DNA from 2 places in the Bacillus haynesii genome. Region 1 is predicted to be linked to the other one. Evidence: predicted binding sites of a transcription regulator. Region 1 holds the regulator's gene; the other holds the start of a gene.
The links. Region 1 encodes LexA, which represses DNA repair genes until DNA is damaged. Its sites were predicted from a motif close to CGAACATATGTTCG; they were not measured.
Positions count from the first base shown of each region.

Region 2: the regulator LexA is predicted to act here: its motif matches at 2,122-2,135, upstream of H2R00_RS09450 (YhjD family protein).

Region 1 is NZ_CP059494.1:1,098,449-1,110,093, reverse strand. Features, by position in the region: gene H2R00_RS05385 (prohibitin family protein) at 1-71, shown strand, start outside; gene H2R00_RS05380 (hypothetical protein) at 160-921, shown strand; gene H2R00_RS05375 (thymidylate synthase) at 981-1,820, shown strand; gene H2R00_RS05370 (NucA/NucB deoxyribonuclease domain-containing protein) at 2,147-2,575, shown strand; gene lexA (transcriptional repressor LexA) at 2,772-3,395, opposite strand; gene yneA (cell division suppressor protein YneA) at 3,547-3,858, shown strand; gene H2R00_RS05355 (YneB family resolvase-like protein) at 3,877-4,524, shown strand; gene H2R00_RS05350 (DUF896 domain-containing protein) at 4,590-4,823, shown strand; gene tkt (transketolase) at 4,990-6,993, shown strand; gene sirA (sporulation inhibitor of replication protein SirA) at 7,148-7,585, shown strand; gene H2R00_RS05335 (YneF family protein) at 7,670-7,888, shown strand; gene H2R00_RS05330 (aspartyl-phosphate phosphatase Spo0E family protein) at 7,969-8,130, opposite strand; gene H2R00_RS05325 (cytochrome c biogenesis protein CcdA) at 8,373-9,080, shown strand; gene H2R00_RS05320 (response regulator) at 9,164-9,535, shown strand; gene H2R00_RS05315 (CcdC family protein) at 9,609-10,103, shown strand; gene H2R00_RS05310 (DUF2621 family protein) at 10,139-10,567, opposite strand; gene H2R00_RS05305 (Hsp20/alpha crystallin family protein) at 10,772-11,179, opposite strand; gene H2R00_RS05300 (small acid-soluble spore protein P) at 11,325-11,471, opposite strand; gene sspO (small acid-soluble spore protein SspO) at 11,513-11,645, opposite strand, start outside.
Region 2 is NZ_CP059494.1:1,896,081-1,907,725, reverse strand. Features, by position in the region: gene H2R00_RS09465 (SDR family oxidoreductase) at 1-581, shown strand, start outside; gene H2R00_RS09460 (IDEAL domain-containing protein) at 649-882, opposite strand; gene H2R00_RS09455 (competence protein ComK) at 1,155-1,733, shown strand; gene H2R00_RS09450 (YhjD family protein) at 1,727-2,092, opposite strand; gene H2R00_RS09445 (TVP38/TMEM64 family protein) at 2,299-2,910, shown strand; gene lepB (signal peptidase I) at 2,923-3,441, shown strand; gene H2R00_RS09435 (S8 family peptidase) at 3,603-5,378, opposite strand; gene H2R00_RS09430 (MFS transporter) at 5,830-7,071, shown strand; gene H2R00_RS09425 (PucR family transcriptional regulator) at 7,112-8,725, opposite strand; gene allB (allantoinase AllB) at 9,174-10,538, shown strand; gene allC (allantoate deiminase) at 11,092-11,645, shown strand, end outside.

The DNA.
Region 1 (11,645 bases):
ACGGAAAAATGCCTAAAGCGACCGGATCGAATTCCCTGATCCAGATTCCGACCGATGAGAAAGGAAAATAAAACGAAAAAATCCCTTGCCAAGGGATTTTTTTCATCTCGGGCACCCGTATATAATGGTGTTAACAATCGCTTCTGGACAGGGGGGAAGATGATGTTTGCTCCGGACGCCATTCTCCGTACGTGGAGAAAATTCGATGCTTTTCCGATGGAAACGCTGACAAAGGCATGGTTTTATCATCAGGCTGGGAATAAGAAACAGCGGAATGTATCGATGATGAAGGAACACTATCAAGAGTACGGCATTGCCGGCAATTGCTTTGACCTTTCGATTTGGCTGCTGGATGAGTTTACAAAAGACGGAGTGGAAGCTTTTCCGATCGGCCGTTTGTTCAAAACAGAACGCGCCCATGCCGCAGTCATCGCTCTTGATGAGAGAGGGCGGCGCTTTTTGTGTGATCTGGGAGACCAATGGCTGCAGCCGATTCTGATCGACTGCGAATGTGAAGATTATACCAATGAAAAGCTGGACGGCTTTTTCCCGGCTGCACAAGTTCAAGTCATGCCGACAGCCGGCGGAGTTGAGGTCCTTTACCATCGGCCGAACGGAAAGGTGTCAACTCAAGTCTACTCAACAGACCCTGTTGACATGTCCGTTTTCTTGGAGGCGGCTGAATACTCGCAAGCGGCATTGAAGCCTGCGCCTTTACTGGAATGCAGAATTCCGTTTCAATATGAAATCGCGCATTGGGAATTCAGCGGCTGGGACATATATCTTAGCACGAGCCAAGGATTATACAGAGAAGCGAAGCCGGACACAATTGAAGGCTGGACTGAGAAAATCCATGATGTCTCAGGATACGATAAAAATGTGCTTAAGAAAGCATTGGAGATTTATCAAACCCGCACATGATCTTAAACCTTGAAAAAAACTCATTTTATACATATCATGTGGAAAGAGGAGAGGATTAGATGAGCCATTATGACCAGCAATACAATGCAATCATTCAAAAAATTATTGAATCAGGGATCTCCGATGAAGAATATCAGGTTCGGACGAAGTGGGATTCAGACGGAACGCCGGCTCATACGCTGAGCATCATGAGCGAAAAAATGCGGTTTGACAATTCAGAAGTGCCGATTTTGACGACGAAGAAGGTGGCGTGGAAAACGGCCATTAAAGAGCTGCTTTGGATTTGGCAGCTGAAATCCAATGATGTTCAAGTTCTGAACGATATGGGGGTTCATATTTGGGATCAATGGCGGCTTGAAGACGGCACAATCGGAGCAGCGTACGGCTATCAATTAGGGAAGAAAAATAGAGCGGTTAACGGTCAGAAAGTCGATCAAGTGGACTATTTACTCCATCAGTTGCAGCATAACCCGTCTTCACGCAGGCATTTGACCATGCTGTGGAATCCCGATGACTTGGACGGCATGGCCTTGACGCCCTGCGTCTATGAAACGCAATGGTATGTGAAGGAAGGAAAGCTTTCTTTGGAAGTAAGAGCGAGAAGCAATGACATGGCGCTCGGCAACCCGTTCAACGTGTTCCAATATAATGTCTTGCAGCGCATGATCGCTCAGGTCCTCGGTTATGAGCTGGGCGAATACATCTTCAATATAGGTGACTGCCACATCTATACCCGTCACATCGACAATTTAAACATTCAGATGAAACGCGAGCAGTATGAAGCGCCTAAGCTGTGGATCAACCCGGACATCAAAAACTTTTATGACTTTACAATCGATGATTTTAAATTAATTGACTATAAGCACGGCGACAAGCTGACATTTGAAGTTGCCGTATGAACAGGCGGATTTGCCGCCTGTTTTTTTGTTGGGGGAATGAATCATTTTCTGAAAATACGTTGCGTATCCGGCTGCCGCATGTATACTGACGGCAGCCGTGTTGACGTTTAGAGCGGATGCCAAAAGTACGTGCAGTTTAAAAAAGCTCGAAATCGAGCTTTTTCAAGGTTATGACGGAGCAGAAATGCAAACACCGGAGAGATTTTCGTCTAAACGTTCATTTACACAATCTAAACGTCTTTTTCACAAAGAACCCGAAAAGCAAAAACAATTCTCTCTTAATCTGTTAATGAAACCAGCATATACAAGGGGAGGTTGTTTTTGTCATGATCAAAAAATGGGCGGTTCATCTGCTGTTTTCCGCATTGGTACTGCTTGGGCTTTCGGGAGGCGCCGCATATTCTCCTCAGCAAGCCGAAGGTGCTGCAAGGTATGATGACATATTGTATTTTCCGGCATCGCGCTATCCAGAAACCGGCGCTCATATAAGCGATGCAATCAAAGCGGGGCATTCAGATGTCTGCACGATTGAAAGATCGGGAGCGGATAAGCGCCGCCAGGAATCATTGAAGGGGATTCCGACTAAGCCGGGCTTTGACCGTGATGAATGGCCGATGGCCATGTGTGAAGAAGGTGGCAAAGGAGCGTCGGTCAGATATGTAAGCTCATCGGATAACCGCGGAGCCGGCTCCTGGGTCGGGAACAGGCTGAGCGGTTACGCCGACGGGACCAGAATTTTGTTTATCGTTCAATAACAGGCAAACAACAAAAATATTTCCTTAGGGAAACATTTTTTGTTGACGTAAAAACCTTTATGGGGGATAATGGTAATGTAAGCATATTATCAATCCCTCTGTTTCAGGTTCGCATCCTTCATTGCCAAATGGATGTGAGCCTGTTTTTTCGTGAAAAAAAACCGCCGGTCGGCGGTTTTGCTGATGAGTCCGATTTTTAATGAACGGTGCGGAAAACGCCGATGACTTTTCCGAGAATCGTCACATTCTGAAGGATGATCGGCTCCATCGTCGGGTTTTCCGGCTGAAGGCGGATATGGGTTTCTTCTTTGTAAAACCGCTTAACAGTCGCTTCGTCGTCTTCGGTCATCGCAACGACGATATCTCCGTTGTTTGCGGTGTTCTGCTGCTTGACGATCACATAATCTTGATCAAGAATTCCGGCATCGATCATGCTTTCTCCCATGATCTCCAGCATGAAGACGTGCTCATCCGGCGGCACCAGGCGGTCGGGAAGCGGAAAGTATTCCTCAATGTTTTCGACTGCGGTAATCGGTGTACCGGCCGTCACCTTTCCGATGACCGGAACATTGACAACCTGGTTTTTCGGAATGTGAATTTCTTCCTCTGTATCGAGAATTTCGATCGCTCTCGGCTTCGTCGGATCCCTTCTGATCAATCCCTTCGTTTCAAGCCTTGCCAAGTGGCCGTGTACCGTCGAACTTGACGCCAGGCCGACCGCTTCTCCGATCTCCCTGACGGAAGGCGGATAGCCTTTGCGCTTCACTTCTTCTTTAATGAAACGCAAAATATCAAGTTGTCTTTTTGATAGCTTCGTCATTTTTTGCACCTCAAAACGTCGATTTTAGCTAGATTATAGCATGTTTTTCCTTTGAGTACAAACATAGGTTCGAAAAAAACAATTGACAGAAACATTTGTTCGTATGTATACTGAAATCATAAAACCGAACAAACATTCTGGGGTGATGGATATGAAAAGTGAATCATTGATTTTTGTCAGTCTGTTTACTGCTGTGATCAGCTGCTGTATTCTGTTTGTGTCTTTTGCCGGTAAAATCGAAGAAAGAAAGCAATATGTTAAAATAGAAGTGCAAGATGGCGATACATTGTGGGAGCTGGCCGACCGGATCAAAGGCGGAAAACCCGCAGACAAACAAAAATTCATTGAGTGGGTCGCCGATAAAAACAATCTGCCGACCTCTGTCATTAAGCCAGGTGATGTCTTGATCCTGCCGTTAGCCAAACAGCACTCCGATCAATATCAGCTTGCAGTTGTAGAATAAAAGATTGAGGGGATTTCCATGAATGCGATTATTTACACCAGGGTAAGCACTGCGAAGGAGCAGCAGGAAACCTCATTAAAGCGGCAGGAAGAAGAGCTTCAGTCGCTTGCCGCCGAACACGGGATGAACGTCGTGAACGTCATTTCCGAGCAGGCGAGCGGATATGAAATGGACCGCGACGGCGTCTTCGATCTGCTCGAGGAAATCAAAACATCAGATATTGACGCGGTTTTAATACAGGATGATACGCGGCTTGGCAGAGGGAATGCCAAAATTGCCCTTCTTCACTGTTTATATAAAGAAGGCGTTCAAATCTACACGCTGGCTCACCGCGGAAAGCTTGAGCTTTCCGAAGCGGACTCGATGGTTTTGGAGATTGTCGGCATTGTTGAGGAATACCAGCGGAAAATACATAACTTGAAGATTAAACGGGGAATGAAGAAGGCGGTCGAAAACGGCTACCGCCCGGAGAGGAACCTGAAACACCGCAATGAAGGCGGCGGGAGAGAGCGAATCGAAGCGCCTCTTTCAGAAATCGTCAGACTCAGGGAGAACAAGCTGACGTTTGCGGAGATTGCAGCCGTGTTGAGAGGGTTCGGATACAGCATTTCAAAAGCAACCGTTCACCGCCGCTACCAGGAGTATAAGGACGGCCTTGCAGACTAATCTGTTGTCAAACGAAAGCTGATTTAGTAGTATGATGGATATATACCGAATCAAAGGAGTATTTTATGATTTCTAAAGAAAAAATAGCCAGAATTAACGAGCTTGCCAAAAAAGCAAAGAGCGGATCTTTAACAGACGAAGAAAAAGCTGAACAGCAGAAGCTTCGCCAGGAATACCTTCAAGGCGTCCGCGCGTCTATGAAAAACACGTTGAAAACTGTGACGATTGTTGACCCTGAAGGTAATGATGTGACTCCTGAAAAGCTCAAACAGGAAAAAAGAAACCGCCGATTGCATTAATTTTAGGGAATACGTCGATATCGTATTCCCTTTTTGTATATACTACAATTTAAAATGAAGGCAAAGATTCGTCATTTTTCACTCAGCTTTTGAGCTGAAATAGTTGTGAAAACCGATGGGTAGATTTATGATAAGAAAGTAGAGTCCATACAGGAAGGGGATCATAATGAAAACGATTGAATTAAAATCTGTCGCAACAATACGAACACTCTCCATAGACGCGATTGAAAAAGCTAAATCCGGTCACCCGGGCATGCCGATGGGGACTGCTCCGATGGCTTATGCGCTTTGGACAAAAATGATGAATGTCAGCCCTGAAAATCCGAATTGGTTTAACAGGGACCGTTTTGTGCTGTCTGCCGGTCACGGATCAATGCTTCTGTACAGCATGCTTCACTTAAGCGGATATGACGTTTCAATTGAAGACCTCAAGAATTTCCGCCAATGGGGAAGCAAAACTCCCGGGCATCCGGAATTCGGACATACTCCGGGTGTAGATGCGACTACAGGTCCGCTTGGCCAAGGAATCGGAATGGCTGTCGGAATGGCGCTTGCTGAACGTCACCTTGCGGAAACTTACAACCGTGACGACTATCGGGTTGTTGATCATTATACATACAGCATTTGCGGTGACGGAGACTTGATGGAGGGAATTTCATCGGAAGCGGCTTCGCTTGCGGGACATTTGAACCTCGGCCGTCTCATCGTCCTTTATGATTCAAATGACATTTCGCTTGACGGTGAATTAAACCGCTCATTCTCTGAAAATGTGAAGCAGCGCTTTGAAGCGATGAATTGGGAAGTGCTTTATGTTGAAGACGGCAACAACATTGCCGAAATTACGGCCGCCGTCGAGAAAGCGAAACAAAATGACAAGCAGCCGACATTAATTGAAGTGAAAACAACGATCGGTTTCGGTTCTCCAAACCGTGCGGGGACATCCGGCGTTCACGGCGCTCCGCTCGGCTTAGAAGAGGCGAAATTAACGAAGGAAGCGTATGAGTGGACATACGAAGAAGATTTTTATGTTCCTTCCGAAGTGTACGAACACTTTAACGAAACAGTGAAGGAAGCGGGCAAGAAAAAAGAGGCGGAATGGAACGAACTGTTCGCCGCATACAAGAAAGCCCATCCGGAACTTGCCGAAGAGCTTGAACTGGCGATGAAAGGTGAGCTTCCAGAAGGATGGGATCAGAAAGTACCTGCATATGAGAAAGGAAGCAGCCTTGCTTCACGTGCATCTTCAGGTGAAGTGTTAAACGGAATCGCTCAACAAGTGCCGTTTTTCTTTGGCGGATCCGCGGACTTGGCCGGTTCTAACAAGACGACAATCAAAAATGGCGGAGATGTTTCAGCGAAGGATTACGCCGGCAGAAATATCTGGTTCGGTGTACGGGAATTTGCGATGGGAGCAGCTTTGAACGGAATGGCTCTCCATGGAGGCCTCCGCGTATTCGGCGGAACGTTCTTCGTTTTCTCTGATTACCTGAGACCTGCGATCCGTCTTGCTGCATTAATGGGGCTTCCTGTCACATATGTGTTTACACATGACAGCATTGCCGTCGGAGAAGACGGACCGACTCATGAGCCGATTGAACAGCTGGCATCACTTCGTGCGCTGCCGAACTTGTCCGTCATTAGACCTGCCGACGGAAATGAAACAGCAGCAGCCTGGAAGCTGGCGCTTCAATCAAAAGATCAGCCGACTGCGCTTGTATTGACTCGCCAAAACTTGCCGACAATCGATCAGTCTGCTGAAACGGCTTATGAAGGCGTTAAAAAGGGTGCATATGTCGTGTCGAAAAGCCAAAACGAAAAACCGGAAGCGATCTTGCTTGCGAGCGGATCTGAAGTCGGCCTTGCGCTTGATGCACAAAGCGAGCTGCAAAAAGAAGGCATTGACGTATCCGTTGTCAGCGTTCCGTCTTGGGATCGTTTTGACAAGCAGCCGGCTGAATATAAAAACGCTGTTCTTCCAACTGATGTGACAAAGCGTCTCGCAATTGAAATGGGATCGCCGCTCGGATGGGAGAGATATACCGGCATTGACGGGGACATTCTCGGAATCGACCAGTTCGGTGCATCAGCTCCTGGCGAAACGATCATGAAAGAATACGGTTTTACGCCTGCGAATGTAGTTGACCGGGTGAAAAAACTGTTAAATCGCTAATCGGGCATATGAAAGAGAATGATCTGCGGATCATTCTCTTTTTTTCGTTTCGACAAAATTAGTCGCTTCTTTTATCATCATCAGACAATTATCTCTAACCCCCTTTTGTATAATAGAAAGCATATATTCTTCGAAACAGGGGGATGAGACAGTGATGGAACGTCATTATTATACGTATTTGATAGAAGAGGAATTTGCCGGCCATTATTTTGGAAGAGAGTCTGTCATGTTCAAGCTTTTTTACGATTATCATTGGACGAGCCCCGATCAAAAGTCTCAATTAGCCGCGAAACAGATCGAGTTTATTACAAAGCCGATTCCCGCTGCCCATATACACAAAAGAATGAAAATGAACCTCTGCCGGGAAGACTATACACAGGTTGACTATGTATACAGATTGATTGTTCCAAAAGGAAGCGCTTCTTTTATTATCAAAGACCGTCATATTGAGATTTTGGCGAAGGGTCCATTCGATGCCGAAACGGTTTTCTTTGAAGTTTTGCGGAAAGTAAGCCCGTGTTTCCTTGCCATGGATTTTAATATGAAACGTTACGGCTGGCTGAACCCTGTGAAAGAAAGAAATTTTGTATAAAAGAAAGAATTTGGACTGTAAATGTTGTATAATAGCGTTTGGTTTAGTACACTTTATACGAGACAACATGAAGGAGGAAATTAAATGGATTTGTGGGTTGTCATCCTAGTGGGCGTTTTAGCATTGCTCGCAGGTGTTGCACTCGGATTTTTTATTGCTCGTAAATATATGATGAACTATTTGAAAAAAAATCCGCCAATTAATGAACAAATGCTGCGCATGATGATGATGCAGATGGGTATGAAACCATCCCAGAAGAAAATTAATCAAATGATGAAAGCCATGGAAAATCAAACGAAATAATACGAATGCGATTATGACATAGAAGGAACATGGTTATAAAATAAAAAACCCGCTTCCGGGTTTTTTATTTTGATCTATGATTATTGTGTATTTCCGAGAGATAGTTTTTGGTATTCCAAGAGAAGGATATCCAGCTGCTGGCTGTGCTGAATGGTGATATGTGAAGTCATGCCGTTTGTCATGACGATTTTTAGCAGCTCTTTTCTTTTTTCCTCAATTTCATGAAGCAGATTTTCTTTCATCACAGGAATTTATCCTTTCTTCTGTAAAAATCATCTTTTTGTTGCCTACTAAATGCTATTATATCCATATATAGGTTCCTTTTCAATTCTGAAGGTGATAAGGGTAAATTGTCAAAATTGATTATATAAAGAATTTCGTGAAATCAACATCCTTTTTTGTGATATGTTAGGAAATTGAAATGTAATTGTCATATCAAATGATTTTCTTTCATGGTATTCCATAAAATAGAAGGGAGAAAGAGATGGCTGATATCAATTATATTCTCGCTTTCGGTGCAGGGTTTCTATCGTTTATTTCGCCATGCTGCCTGCCGCTTTATCCCGCTTTTTTATCATATATTACCGGTGTCAGCATGAGTGACATCCATTCTGACAAACTTAAGTTTCAAAAGAGGAGCCTGATACATACCGTCTTTTTCCTCATCGGCTTTTCGATGATCTTTGTGGCTCTCGGCTACAGCACATCGCTTGTCGGGTCCTTTTTTAAGGATTATCATCAGCTCATCAGGCAGCTTGGCGCGGTTTTTATCATCTTTTTCGGTTTTGTCACACTGGGGATTTTTAAGCCCGAATTTTTAATGAAAGAAAGGCGCCTTCATTTTAAAAACAGGCCCGGCGGTCTGCTCGGTTCTGTCGGAATCGGAATGGCATTTGCCGCCGGCTGGACGCCCTGTACCGGTCCGATTCTTGCAGCGGTCATCGCACTCGCCGGAACGAACCCGATGTCGGCTGTGCCGTATATGGTGCTTTATGCACTCGGATTCAGCCTGCCGTTTCTGCTCCTGTCTTTTTTCATTACAAAGATGAAATGGCTTCGGAAGCATCAGCTCATTATCATGAAGATCGGCGGAGTTGCGATGATTGTAGTCGGAATCCTGCTGTTCTTTGACTGGATGACGAAAATCATTATCGTATTGTCAGGCCTGTTCGGCGATTTTAGAGGCTTTTAGAAACTTGGCTAAGAACCGCCTAGTTTTTTTGTTACAATAGGACTTATTCACAGCAAAATTGAATAATGATGTTGGAGGGGAGTATGACAAGGGTTTTAATTGTTGATGATGCAAAATTTATGAGAGATAAAATTAGAGAAATACTTGAAACAGAAGACTTGCAAGTCGCGGGTGAAGCCGAGAATGGGGAAGAAGCTGTTTTGCTTTATCAAAAGCTTCAGCCGGACTTGGTTATCATGGATATTACAATGCCTGTGAAAAACGGGATTGAAGCTTTAAAGGACATGATCCAGCTGAACCCGAAAGTGAAAGTGATCATGTGTACGGCCATGCGGCAAAAGCGAATCGTCGTTGAGGCGATCGAGGCCGGGGCCAAGGACTTTATCGTCAAGCCTTTCGAGGAAACGAAAGTCGTCGAAGCGATTCGGCACGTGCTCGGAAATCCTTGCAGCTGATAAACCTGAACATGGTATTTTTCTTCGTTTTGGAGTATAGTAACAAGTAGAGAAATTAGCTTTAGAAAAAGGGATGATATGTATGATGATCGTCGTTTCATCTATACTTGCCGTCGTGATGGCCGTCATTGTCATGGCTGTCAGAATCAAGTCATCTGAAAAACCGGCTACGGCCAAAAAAATTATACTGCCTCCGATTTTTATGAGCACCGGTGCTCTCATGTTTTTATTTCCGATGTTCCACGTTACCGGTGCTGAATTTTTGGAAGCTCTCACCGTGGGCATGATCTTTTCTATTTTCTTAATTAAAACCTCAAAATTTGAAATCCGCGATGATAAAATCTATATTAAACGCTCCAAATCGTTTGTGTTTATTTTAATTGCGCTGCTCGTCATCCGGATCGTGATGAAGAGCATATTAAGCACAACGATCGATTACGGCGCACTGAGCGGAATGTTTTGGATTCTGGCTTTCGGGATGATCGTTCCTTGGCGAATCGCCATGTATTTATCGTTCAGAAAGCTTTCAAGCCAGATTGAAGCGTCAAATCACATACAGGTCAATTAAAACAAAACCTTTCCTGAAAGAAGGAAAGGTTTTGTTTATTTAAAAAGCTCTTGATATGAAGAGTGATCAATATTCTTTTCTTTTAAACGCTTCACGAGGAACTTATGGTCTCTTTTCGGTGTGGCCATAATATAGCCTCTGACGATTAAATCCCGGTCGATTGCGCCCGCTTTTTCTTGCAATGCAAGCTCTCCGATCTTTCCGGCAATTTTCGCTTTTGCTACATCGCGAAACAGCTCTGGTACGGGTGAAACCAATTCTTCAAGCAGTTCTTTTTCTTCGTCATTCCACAAATGCCTTGTCTGTTCAATATAATAATCCTGCCAGTCCAGCTCAGATTTCCCATCTTCTTTAGGCAGCCTTTTTAAAAATTTGCGAAACATGAAAAAACCGCCGATCGACAAGAGGACGATCATGATGACGATCCAAGCGAGCATCAGCCATAAAAACCATCCTTCCAGCATCTCTCATCACTCCTTTGTCTATAACCTATTTTACATGAAGGCGTTTTAGAAGAACATAGAAAAAATAATATAAAATGGGACAACGGCCTGGTCAAAAGAGATGCTAGAACATAATCTATTGTATAGCAATTCCCTAATCGGCCATAGAGAATTGCTAGAGGATATTTGACGAACGAACGGAAAAAACCCGGATGGCAAAGTGTTTTACGCGCTGTCCGGGTTCTGCTTGTTGTGCAGGTATGATGTAAAAGGAATATTGATTGAAAGCGAAACGTCATCTTTGCTTGCTTCCTTATTGATTTTAACTGCAAGAATGTTGTTTTCGCATTCCGCTTCGATGTGTTTGTCATTCAAAAAGAAAGGAAGCATCAGCGATTTTTCGTAAAGCTGTTCATCGGTTTTAACCGCAAGCTTGAAATCGTAGCCTGAAAACGTCAAATCAAGATGCCGGGTATTCAAGTGGTTTAAATCTGCTTCAATTATATATTCAGTGCTCGTTTCGTAAAGGTCAATCGGTAAAGTTTCATCATAGAGGAGAAAAGGGTCATCAACAAACTGTTTCATCCATTCTTTGTCAAAATCTGTGGAATCGAAACGTTTTGTATTTGTCATTGGAGCATTCCTCCATACCTAGCCTTACCATTAGATTATGCACAGCTGTGAATTCATGTGAAGGAGGTGATTCGAAGGGGGTTACAACGCCTGAGGGTGATCCGCGGTAAAGCAAAAATCCGCGCCGTGAAAGACGCGGAAAGTGTTACATATCGTGACTGGAATTGTGTTTTTGTCTCGTATGGTTCCGGTTTTTAACTTTTTTGCTTCCGCTCAAGGGCTCTGGCTGCCCCGGCTGAGCTCCTTTCGGTGCATTTTTGCGCATATCTTTGCCGTCGTTTTTATTTGTCAATGTCTTAACCTCCTAAGGCATTCATGAAGGATCTTTAATATTTATTGATTGGTTTTCCGTTTTTTATTGTTTTGGCGTTCCGCCTCAGTGAGAATGTGCTGATCATCTTCAATATATCCCGCGCCGTTTCCTTGGCGTTTAGCATTGTTCATTCCATTGATTACATGATTTGCT
Region 2 (11,645 bases), 800 kb from region 1:
GCAAGCTGATTGCAGGGGACATCGGGGACGAGGCTTTTTGCAACGATGTGGTGCGCCAGGCAAAGGAAGCATTCCCAACGATCGATATTCTCGTCAATAATGCGGCTGAACAGCATCCGCAAAAGGGAATCGAAAAAATCACGAGCCATCAGCTGATCCGAACGTTTCAGACGAATATTTTTTCCATGTTTTATTTGACAAAAGCTGTGCTGCCACATTTGAAAAAAGGCAGCTCAATCATCAATACGACCTCGATTACGGCTTATGCCGGCAATGAAAGGCTGATCGATTATTCTTCGACAAAAGGAGCGATTACATCATTTACGCGTTCGCTCGCTTTGTCGCTCGTCGATCAGGGCATCCGTGTGAACGGGGTGGCACCGGGTCCGATTTGGACGCCGCTTATCCCGTCGACGTTTACGGAGAGAGAGGTCGAAATATTCGGTTCAACAACGCCGATGGAACGGCCCGGGCAGCCTGCTGAAGTGGCGCCGAGCTATCTGTTTCTAGCCAGCGATGATTCTTCTTACATGACGGGCCAGGTGCTCCATGTCAACGGCGGAACGATTATAAACGGATGAAAAAGCCGGGACTATTTATCAGCCGGCTTTTTTCGCGTAAGAAAGCCAATCCGGGAGGGATTGGCCGTTATGCGTGCTTTTTCAGCGCTGTATATTCTCTTGAAAGCTCAAGGAAAGATTGCTTATCTCCTTTGTCTAATGCTTCATTAATCTTCTTGCTCAGCGTGTGTAAACGCCGTTTGAAAAGCGATTCATCAAGGACCATTTGAATGTAGATATCCGTGATGGTTACATCAAGTTCTTTAACCTTTTGGGTATTGCGGGACTTCATGAGCTCAGCGTACGACTTTTTCTCTTTCATAAAGATTCCCCCTGATGCCTTTTTTATAGTATATGGATTACGCAACAAAAAATCAATAAGTATTTATAATTTTTAGATAATTATTCGAAGCTGCGTGTTTATGAGAATAAAAGTTTGTATATTTGGACAAAGAAACACGGATTTAATCGAACAAAACATAAAAATGGAATTTTAAAAACATATTTTCAAATTAATTGAAAAAAATCCTGTCGTTTTGTAAAGGATAATGTTAGATTAATAGTATAAATTTACTAACGATTAGGAGGATCATGATGAGCACAGAGGATATGACAAAAGATACGTATGAAGTAAACGGTTCGACAATGGCTGTCCTGCCTCTGGGAGAGGGGGAGAAACCCGCCTCAAAAATACTTGAGACCGAGAGGACTTTCCTCGTCAATATGAAGCCGTTTCAGATCATCGAAAGAAGCTGCCGCTATTTCGGATCGAGCTATGCGGGAAGAAAAGCGGGCACATATGAAGTCATTAAAGTTTCCCATAAACCGCCGATCATGGTGGATCACTCAAACAACATTTTTCTTTTTCCTACATTTTCCTCAACTCGTCCTCAGTGCGGGTGGCTTTCCCATGCGCATGTTCACGAGTTTTGCGCGGCAAAGTATGACAACACGTTTGTCACCTTTGTCAACGGGGAAACGCTGGAGCTGCCTGTATCCATCACATCTTTCGAAAACCAGGTATACCGAACGGCATGGCTGAGAACAAAATTTATCGACCGGATTGAAGGAAACGCCATGCAGAAGAAACAGGAATTTATGCTCTATCCGAAAGAAGACCGGAATGAGCTGATATACGAATTCATCCTCAGGGAGCTGAAAAAGCGCTATTGATCTGGAGCGGCTTTGAATAAATAGTGCTCAAGAAGCGCGGATACCTGGTTGCGGATGCGGGGATTAAAGTAGTTATGCTCTTCTTCGTATCCCTCATATATAAAGGAATACATCGTAAAGGCTTCGTCCCGTGACACTTCATGCACCTTGATTTTCCGCCGGCGCAGTTCATTTTTTACGTCGTACAGATCGCGCTGGGCAAGCTTTAACGCCTGTTCGATCAGACGCAGATAGGGGTCTTTCAGCTTAAACGGCCCCTGCTGGATGATTTTCATGTCCCGGTTTAATATGCTGACGGTCATCGGGAGGTAAATCGCCTTTTCAATCATATCCCTGGCTTCGGCGGGAATTCTTGTCATGGCTTTTCTCCTCATTTCTTTTTTGATCAGGAACGTTTGTTCTGTTTTTATTTTACACGAAATACGGCCTTTTAATCAAGAACGGGAAAAAATGACTAAAATGATCAGGTTGTTTCAGACTAATACAGAAACAACCGAGACGGATGATTTAAAGTTTTTGATTTAAAGTGTAGAATAGAAGTAGACAACCGCCCTGAGGAGAATCAATGTTGGAGCAATTATTCAGCTATTTTACAGAAGAGAATTTAACAGAGTTTTTTCAGAGCTACAGGGCTTTTGGTCCTTTTGTAGCCGTACTGCTGCCGTTTATTGAAGCGCTGCTCCCGTTTTTACCCCTGCTCGTGTTTGTTGTTGCCAATGTAAATTCGTTCGGTTTATGGCAGGGGTTCTTGTTGACGTGGATTGGGGCATCTTTAGGTTCTATAGCGGTTTTTCTTTTTATCCGCCATTTCGGCCAGCAAAAAGCACTCGGTTTTATCCGCAGGCATCCATCCGTAAAAAAACTGATGATCTGGGTGGAAAAACGGGGCTTCGGTCCGCTGTTTCTCCTGCTTTGCTTTCCATTCACGCCTTCGGCGGCGGTAAATGTTGTGGCAGGACTTTCGCGAGTCAGCCTGCTGCCTTTTTCACTGGCGGTGCTTTGCGGCAAGTTCGTGATGATTTTTATGGTGAGCTTTGTCGGTCACGATCTGAAGGCGCTTTTTACCCAGCCTTTGCGGACAGCCGCCGTGATCATCGTCATGCTGATCTTATGGTATGCCGGAAAACGGGTTGAACATCGTCTGAACGTGAGATTCAGCCAGAGAGAGAAAGACTAGGGGGACACAGAATTGAAAAAGCGTTTTTTGGTCATAGCCGGGGTACTGCTTATCATCGTCGTCGGGATTCAGGTCAAAAATGCCGTTTTCATTGAATATAAAGTAGAAGGCGTCAGCATGAATCCGACCTTTCAGGAGGGCAACGAGCTTTTGATCAACAGGTTCGCCCACCACTTTAAAACGATCAGCCGATTTGATATCGTGCTGTTTAAAGGACCTGACAAAGATATATTCATTAAAAGGGTGATCGGGCTTCCGGGCGAAACCCTCAGGTATGAAGATGATCAGCTGTATATCAACGAAGAAAAGATCAAAGAGCCTTATCTGGACGACTTAAAGGCCGTCACTGCCGGAGGGGACTTGACAGGGGATTTTACGCTGAAGGAAGTGACCGGAGAGGAGAAAGTGCCCGAAAACGAGTACTTCGTCCTCGGGGACAACCGGATCCACAGCTTTGACAGCCGCCATTTCGGCTTTGTTTCAGAACGGGACATCGTTGGGATCGTGACAGAAAGAATTGATAAAAAGTGATTGGAGAATACGGCGAAAGGTAAGCGGCCGACCGAAAGGAATACGATTTCACAAATGTCGTGTCCGAAAATGTCAATTTGTACAACAGCATCAAAAAAGACGTATTCGCTAAATACGTTCATCAAGAAAAGCCCGGAATTCCGGGCTTTTTTTGTTTCGTGCTACTTCAGTTTGATCGCATTGATCCGTTTTTGCAGCTTCTTTTTTTCGGCGGATGCTTTCAGCTTGCTGACCGCTGATTGCGCTGCCGATTTTGTTTTTTTCGTTCTTTTTTGTTCGGCCGTTTTGACTTTGGCTTTCGCCGCTGCCACTTTTTTGTTATAGGCTGCTGCGGCTTGCTTTTTTGCGGTGTTCAGCCTTTTTTGCAGATTTGATTTGTCTTTTCCGGCAGGAAGCTCATTGATCGCTTTTTGTGCTTTGCCGAGGTTTGAGTCTGTTGCCGCCTTTTCAGCTTTGGCAACGGCCTGCTTTGCGGTGTTCAAGAGGCTTGAGCGGACCGCGTTGATTCGTTTTTGCAAATTCGTTTTGAAAGTGCTGTTGTCGAGTTCATTGACCGCTTTCTGGGCTGCATCGGCATTGGTTTTCTTTTTTTGCTTCTCAGCGAGTTTCACTTTGCTTTCGGCTGTTTTTTTAAGCTGCTCTTTAACAGTATCGAGTCTTTTTTTCAAAGCGGTTTTATCGGCGTTTGCAGGCAGCGGTTCGATCGCTTTTTGCGCGGCTTGGATATCCGCTTTTTTCTTTGTCTTTTCCGCTTGTCCAACTGCTTTTTGCGCTTTTTCCAATGGCTGTGTGATCTCTTTGAAGCGGATTAATCCGTAGCCGAACAAATGATCACGGCCGGGGGCGCCTAAATCGCTTGTATAAAACTGCATTTTCTTGCGCAACTCAGTGTTTGAAGCGGTTGGGTACAGCTGTTTCAAAAGAGCAAACATTCCGGTGACGTGCGGCGTTGCCTGTGAAGTGCCGCTTCCGATTGCATAGCCGCGATCGGAAGATGTACTGATAATCGATGTGCCGGGAGCGGAAAACTCGACGGCGCTGCCGGTGTTTGAAAATGAAGCGATCTGATTTTTTTCATTGGTGGCCGAGACGGCTATCACACTGCTGTAGGCGGCCGGGTAATAAACGGATTTTCCGTTTCCGGCATTTCCGCTCGCGCCGACTAAAATGATTCCCCTTTTGTATGCTCTATCTACTGCATCGTGGAGAACTTGACTGTCGCCTGAAACGACGAGGCTCATATTGATGATATCGACTCCGTGCTGAATCGACCAATCGATGCCTTGTAAGATGCCTTTCAGATCCCCTGAACCATTCCGATCCAGCGCTTTTACGGCATACAGCTGCGCGCCAGGCGCGATGCCGTCGATCCCCCGTCCGTTATGCTTCGCTCCGATGATTCCGGCAACATGTGTTCCGTGGCCGTTATCATCACGGTATGAAGCGGTATAGCCGACCATCGATGTACCGCCTGCGATTGACAGCTCTTCATGGGGGGAAATCCCGCTGTCAATAACCGCGATCTTCACCTGTTTCCCTGTCAAACCTTTATTCCAAGCCAGTGCGGCTTGTATCGGCTTGATGTTCCACTGTGAAAACGCGGAGGCGTTTTGCACTGTACTGCTGGAGACAGCTTTTAGAGCGGTGCTGTCGGCAGCAGCTACCGGGAGGTTGTCTTCGACATACAGGACGTCGGGATCTTGTTCAAGTTCGCGCACTGTTTTGTCGTCCGCAGTGACAGCGGCTGCGGGAATGTGCCGGTAAACGTGATCTACCGTGTCTGCTTGTTCGATGACAGTTTCTTTTCCACTGGCATTTTTATATACGACAATGACTTCGTTTTCCTGCTTATTGCTTTCCGCTTGAATGCGGGGTGAATTTGCGAAAAAACCGACGAACATTGCAGCGGAAACTGCGATTTTCCATAATTTTTTCATCCGGCTCTCCTCCTTATTAGCGGCATTCGCTATATATATCGGAGAATTTTTGAATTTTCAAAGAGAAAGAAAGCCGGTCTTAAGGGCGCTCGTCGTGTACCTTGGTTCTCTACATGTTAAGAACACTGTTATATCAACGTTTGCGGAGCTTCCTATTTATTTGGGAAGTGCTTTTTTTAATAAATGGTTACTCCTAAGTTTGTTTTAAAAAAGAGCCATCTTTTTGCTCTTAAGTGTTTTTGTTGTGAAATAATTACTTTTATGGAAATGGGAGAGCTGGGAAAAATAAGGATAGCTTCTATCGATGAATCATTCCATCGATATTTTTAAGCAGATGCCTTTTGTCTAAAATGTATAATGTTACTTTTGTTTTTGTTGAAAGTGAACAATGTTATTGACTGGCTTATAACCTACAATTTTATTAAATAATAAAAAGGGAGCGTGTCATACCGTGGAAAAAACAATTAAACATGACCCCAATTATTACAAAAAGATCATTATTGCATTGTGTTTAGGATGGGTAGCCATTTGGATTTATCGTACAATCCTTACGCCAATATATCCACAGATTCAAGAATCATTAGGACATATTAGTGACACACAAATGGGGTTGGTTGCTTCTATTTATTTTTTTGCCTATACGGGTATGCAAATTCCGTCAGGAGCACTTGTTGATAAGTTTGGACAAAAAAAGGTGTTAATTCCTGCATTTATCGTTTTTGCGCTAGCTGCATTTGTAATTGGCACAAGTTCAACTATCATGCAAGTATACATTGGTTCGTTATTGGCTGGTATTTCGACTGGTTCATATTACGGTGCAGCCTTTTCCTTATCAGCCAAACATACGCCAAAAGATAAAAAAAGCTTTTCCAATGCGATAATAAATAGCGGTTCAGCATTAGGAATGGTAATTGGACTAATCGGATCATCGGTTTTAGTAGGCGGTTTTGAAATTCAATGGAATTATATGCTTTTTATAACAGCTATCGTTATCGTAGCTGTAACATTTGTGTTTGTGTTGTTTATTAAACAAGATAAAACATCAGACAAGGAAGTGGCTGAAGAGAAGAAAGATGTCATACAAAGCACAGATATTCAAAATGAAAGCTTATTTTCTCCAAGACAATTAGTTGTATATTTTGTATATTTTGCAACATGCTATGGCTATTATATGATTGTCACTTGGCTGCCATCCTTCCTTGTAGCAGAAAAAGGATTTGCTCAAGGTTCAGTAGGGTATGTAGCTGCACTAGTTGCAGTCACTGCAGTGCCTGGTGCTTTGATATTTACTAAATACATAGACAAACATGCACATTTGCGTCTGCGTTTAATTTTATTTCTATTAATTGCTGCGGCAATAACAATTAGTTTGACAGTATTTGCACCAAATCCTGCAGTGCTGTATATTGCATTAATTTTATATGGCTTATTAGGTAAACTTGCGATTGATCCAGTTTTAATAACCTATGTATCTGATTCCGTATCAGGAGATAGAGTGGCCAGAGCATTAACTCTCTTTAACTTCTTTGGAATGAGCTCATCTGTTATTGCACCAACACTTACTGGTTATATTGGTGATGTAACTGGCTCGCAAGTATTAGCATTCTATATTGCAACCATCCTTCTCGCAGCAGCAGCGTTGCTATTTTTCCTTGTTGTTATGTTAAGACAGAATAAAACAGTAGCTAACTAAATAAATAGAAAAGAAAACTTCCGGTGGTTCTACTTTTGATTTACAACGATATTTTCTCTGAAGCAAATAATGCCAATCGAATGCTCAGGGATGTATCAGGAGATTCTACAGATTGACCTAATATTTCTTCGCATTTTTTAATACGATATTTCACAGTATTACGGTGAATAAAAATATCTTCTGAGGTCTTTGTAAGATCACATTGGTTTGCCATATAGACATTTAACGTAAACCTTAGTTCTTTTTCCTTCGTTGTTTGGGGATAAGCTAATGGACCGAGTGTATAAATGATAAATGGTTTTAATTTATTCGTTGGAATGAGTTGCAATAATTCTTCTACGCTTTTAGATTTATAGGGCTCTACAAATTCTATTTCGCCTTGTTCATATTTATTATCATAAGCCTCATTCGCTTCGAAAAAAGACAGTGGTAATTGTGAAAGCTCGGAGACCTCATTACCAATGCCAAATGAAAGGGAGCTATTAAAAAATAGCTGATACTCTTTTTGGATATATCTACAGTATTCCAAATAATAATGATGTCTTCTTTGTAAAAGTATCGTAAATCTGCGTTCACCCTGAGACATATATATACTAATAGAAGGGTCAATCCCAGTAAACTTATGCGTTAACCACTCAAAAGTCATCTGATATCGCTCATTTAAGTAGGCGCTATTTTCTACATTCTTTTCTTTGTCTATCCCGCAAATCATCACTTGGTAGAATTTAGAGGGTTGAATGTGATATTTTTTTAAAAGGTCGGTGTGTTGTGTTAGTGAAACAAGGTTATCAGGATGTTCGGACATCAGCGATGTGAAAAAATGGTTCGTATCCTGCTGCTCTGCTTCTTTGATTTTACTATTTTTGTAAATTGTGAGACTAAGTGTGTTAACTGCTTGTTCTATTGTTAATAAACTAAACGGATAGTTGAGCAAATTAACATTTGAAATCATTAGATAATACGGAAAATATTTAAATGCAGGAACCTTAAATATAGCATATTCTTCCTGGAAAACACCATTATGATTTGGTTCGATTTGCTCTGAATTTAAATATCTCCTGAAATAATTAAGGTTTTTTTGAACATGTTCTGAGTGTTGATGAAAGTGATGACTCACTGACTCAACTTGATGAAAAGAATTTAGCAGCATGACAGGAACCTTTATAAGCCTACTTAAACGTTCAATCATCATGTTCAGGCTTAAACCTTGCATAAGCATAGCATTTAACTCTTGTTGGATATCTAATGCAAAGTGTAATTTTTCTGTTTCTTCATCCAAGATAAATGACGATATATGATGAGTAATGGATCCCAAATTCCAACTTTCTGGAATTTCAATAATTGGGAATTTTAATTTGTTTGCAAATGCAATAACCTCATCATCTAATTTTTTTAAAAATCGGGATAGCTTAATACCTAGACCAGCAACTTGTATATCATTTAACTCACTAATAAGACTGATTAGTCCGGATTGATCATACTGATAATTCATTCCTGTTGTTACGATAAGTGAGTGTGGTGTTGTAAAATTTTTAATATCAGGCGTTTCTGTAATATCAACCATTTCTACCACTCTTTCCAAATCGCCCTGCTCATTCAGCAATGTTAAATCTGAAAATTGCAGTACAGATAATATTTCTTTTAATGTTGTCATCAAGGCTGCCTCCTTATCTTTGTTAGAAAAAGATAAAATAAAAATGAAATATGTCAGATGTTACAAGGATAAATTCTCACTCTGATAGTACACTGTTTTTGAAGGTAATTATACGTATAATCCTTTAGTTAAAAATATTAAAGGAGAATCATTAATGCTTGAACATGATTCTTCGTTTTTTGAAAAGTGTGGTTATAACAAAGATATCATGCCGAAGATCACTTGAACAAAGAAATTCATCCTATTTAATTTTTTTAACCTGTGGATGGGAGCAGTGGATAATATTCCGAATTATATAGCTGTTGGTGATTTTTCACAACTGGGATTATCACCGTTGCAAGTAATAGTATCCCTTGTTATAAGTTCCTTCTTAGATAGCCTTATGACTGGTTGCAATTACGAAAGGCAGTATTTTATATCCAACCATTAAAAGAGGAGGATGATTTTAATGAATTTTGATTCCATTATCAAAAATGGATTAGTCATTCTGGAAAATGGTGAACAAGAAGTCGAAGTAGGGATTAAAGATGGCAAAATTGCAGCAATCGGCAATGATTTAGGAACAAGTGCAAAAATTATCGATGCAAAAGGAGCGATTGTATCTCCAGGTATGGTTGATGCACATGTGCATATCACAGAGCCGGGCGGCGGCTATCGTGATGAATGGGAAGGCTATGACACAGGAACACGTGCCTCTGCAAAAGGCGGTGTAACGACGATTATTGAAATGCCATTAAATCAAGTGCCAGCAACGGTAGATGAGGAATCTATTCAAGAAAAATTTAAAGCTGGAAAAGGAAAATTATCTGTAGACGTTGCGAGTTACGGGGGTTTAGTACCATTTAACTTGGATGGAGGTATTCAAGAGTTAGATAACAACGGTGTTGTTGCATATAAATGTTTTGTAGCAACATGTGGTGACCGTTCTATAGAAGGAGATTTCATGAATGTGGATGACTATTCCCTCTACGAAGGTATGAAACAAATTGCGAAAACAGGCAAAATATTATCTGTACACGCTGAAAATGCTGCAATTACGGATAAGTTAGGGGAAATAGCATTCAAAAATGGTGAAACCTCATTACGCGCTTATGTAGATTCTCGACCCGTATTTACTGAAGTAGAACCGATTAGAAAAATAATTCTATTTGCGAAAGAAACGGGATGTCGTGTACACATCGTTCATATAGCTTGTGAGGAAGGCGTAGATGAAATTGTCAAAGCACAACAGGAAGGGGTCGATATTACATGCGAAACATGTACACACTATTTATATTTCTATAAAGAAGAACTGGATAATATCGGACCAGTTGTAAAATGCTCTCCGCCAATCCGTGAGCAATCACGCTTAGAAGGCATGTGGAATCGGGTATTAAACGGAGATATTTCATTCGTAACATCAGACCATTCACCATGTACCCCAGACTTAAAAGCTACGGATAATGCATTTGAAGCTTGGGGGGGTATCGCAGGTGTACAAAATAATGTTGACGTATTATTTGATGAGGGAGTGCAAAAACGTAATATGTCATTATCCAAATTTGCAGCCATTATTGCTACAAACCCTGCGAAACGTTTTAATCTAACATCAAAAGGCAGTATTGCAGTAGGGAAAGATGCGGATTTCGTATTTATTAAGAAAGATGCACCTTATGTATTAAAAGCTGAGGACTTAGCATATCGACACAAAATTAGTCCATATATTGGCCGCGAAATTGGTGCGCAGGTAGTGAAAACAATCCTTCGCGGTGTCGAAATCTATGATAAAGAAAAAGGGATTTCAAATGAAAAAGTAGGAAGATTTATTCCTTGAGTGACGGGACAGTTGTCCCTTCATTGAGGCAAACGAAGATGTAAATGCGGATTATTCCGCTGAAGATTCGATTTATTCATCTGCCATTTCGTGAGAGATAAAGAGGATGTTTTTATTTGGTGTTAATTGCACATGTTGGTTGGGGAGTAATATCTTGAATATACATTAAGGTACAGCCTGGAATGACTGCTGCTCGTATGTATCCTGACTCTTGGCATATTATTTATGATGTAATGAAACAGATAAACTACCCTATAAATCAATGTTTTTTATTGATTTATAGGGTAGTTTTTTTCTTGAATAAGGAAGTATAAAATTTGCACCTTATTTATTTGTTGGGTAAGAGAGATAGTCAATCGTCAAAAACCAGAAGATGTCGCTTCGCTCCAATCTTTAAACGAGCGCTCTGTGATTTTCTTTTATCTAGATACCATTAAAAGGTGTATTTGTTGAAAGTGCATAAAATGCTCTTCCATTATTGTTGGTTATGTCAATGAATGGTTGTAAGCAGGGTTCTATGATGGAAGTAAATAGAGAAAGGAGGAGAAAAAGAATGGATATTCGATCAACCTTTGAAACGTTAGATAAGAAATTCACAAGTTTTGGCGGTTTAGAACAAGGTGGTATTACGCGTCTGTTATACTCTCCTGAATGGATTGATGCAGTTCGTGAACTGGAAGCAACATTCAAGGAAGAAGGTTTAGAAGTAAGCTTTGATGATGTTGGGAACTTATCTGGTCGTCTTGTTGGAAGTAAATATTCTGAAGAAACTATTTTAACAGGATCACATATCGACACGGTTGTTGAAGGTGGTCATCTAGATGGACAATTCGGTATCTTATCTGCACTGGTTGCTGTGAAATATTTAAAAGAAAAATATGGTCAACCATTACGAACAATAGAAGTATTATCGCTCGCAGAAGAAGAAGGCAGTCGATTCCCATATACATTTTGGGGAAGTAAAAACTTCTTTAACTTAGCCAAAAAAGCGGATGTTGACACAATAGAAGATGCTGAAGGAATTAAATTCGAAGATGCTATGCACGAATCTGGTTTTGATTACCGTAAAACAGATGATGTTCGGGACGATATTAAAGCATTTGTTGA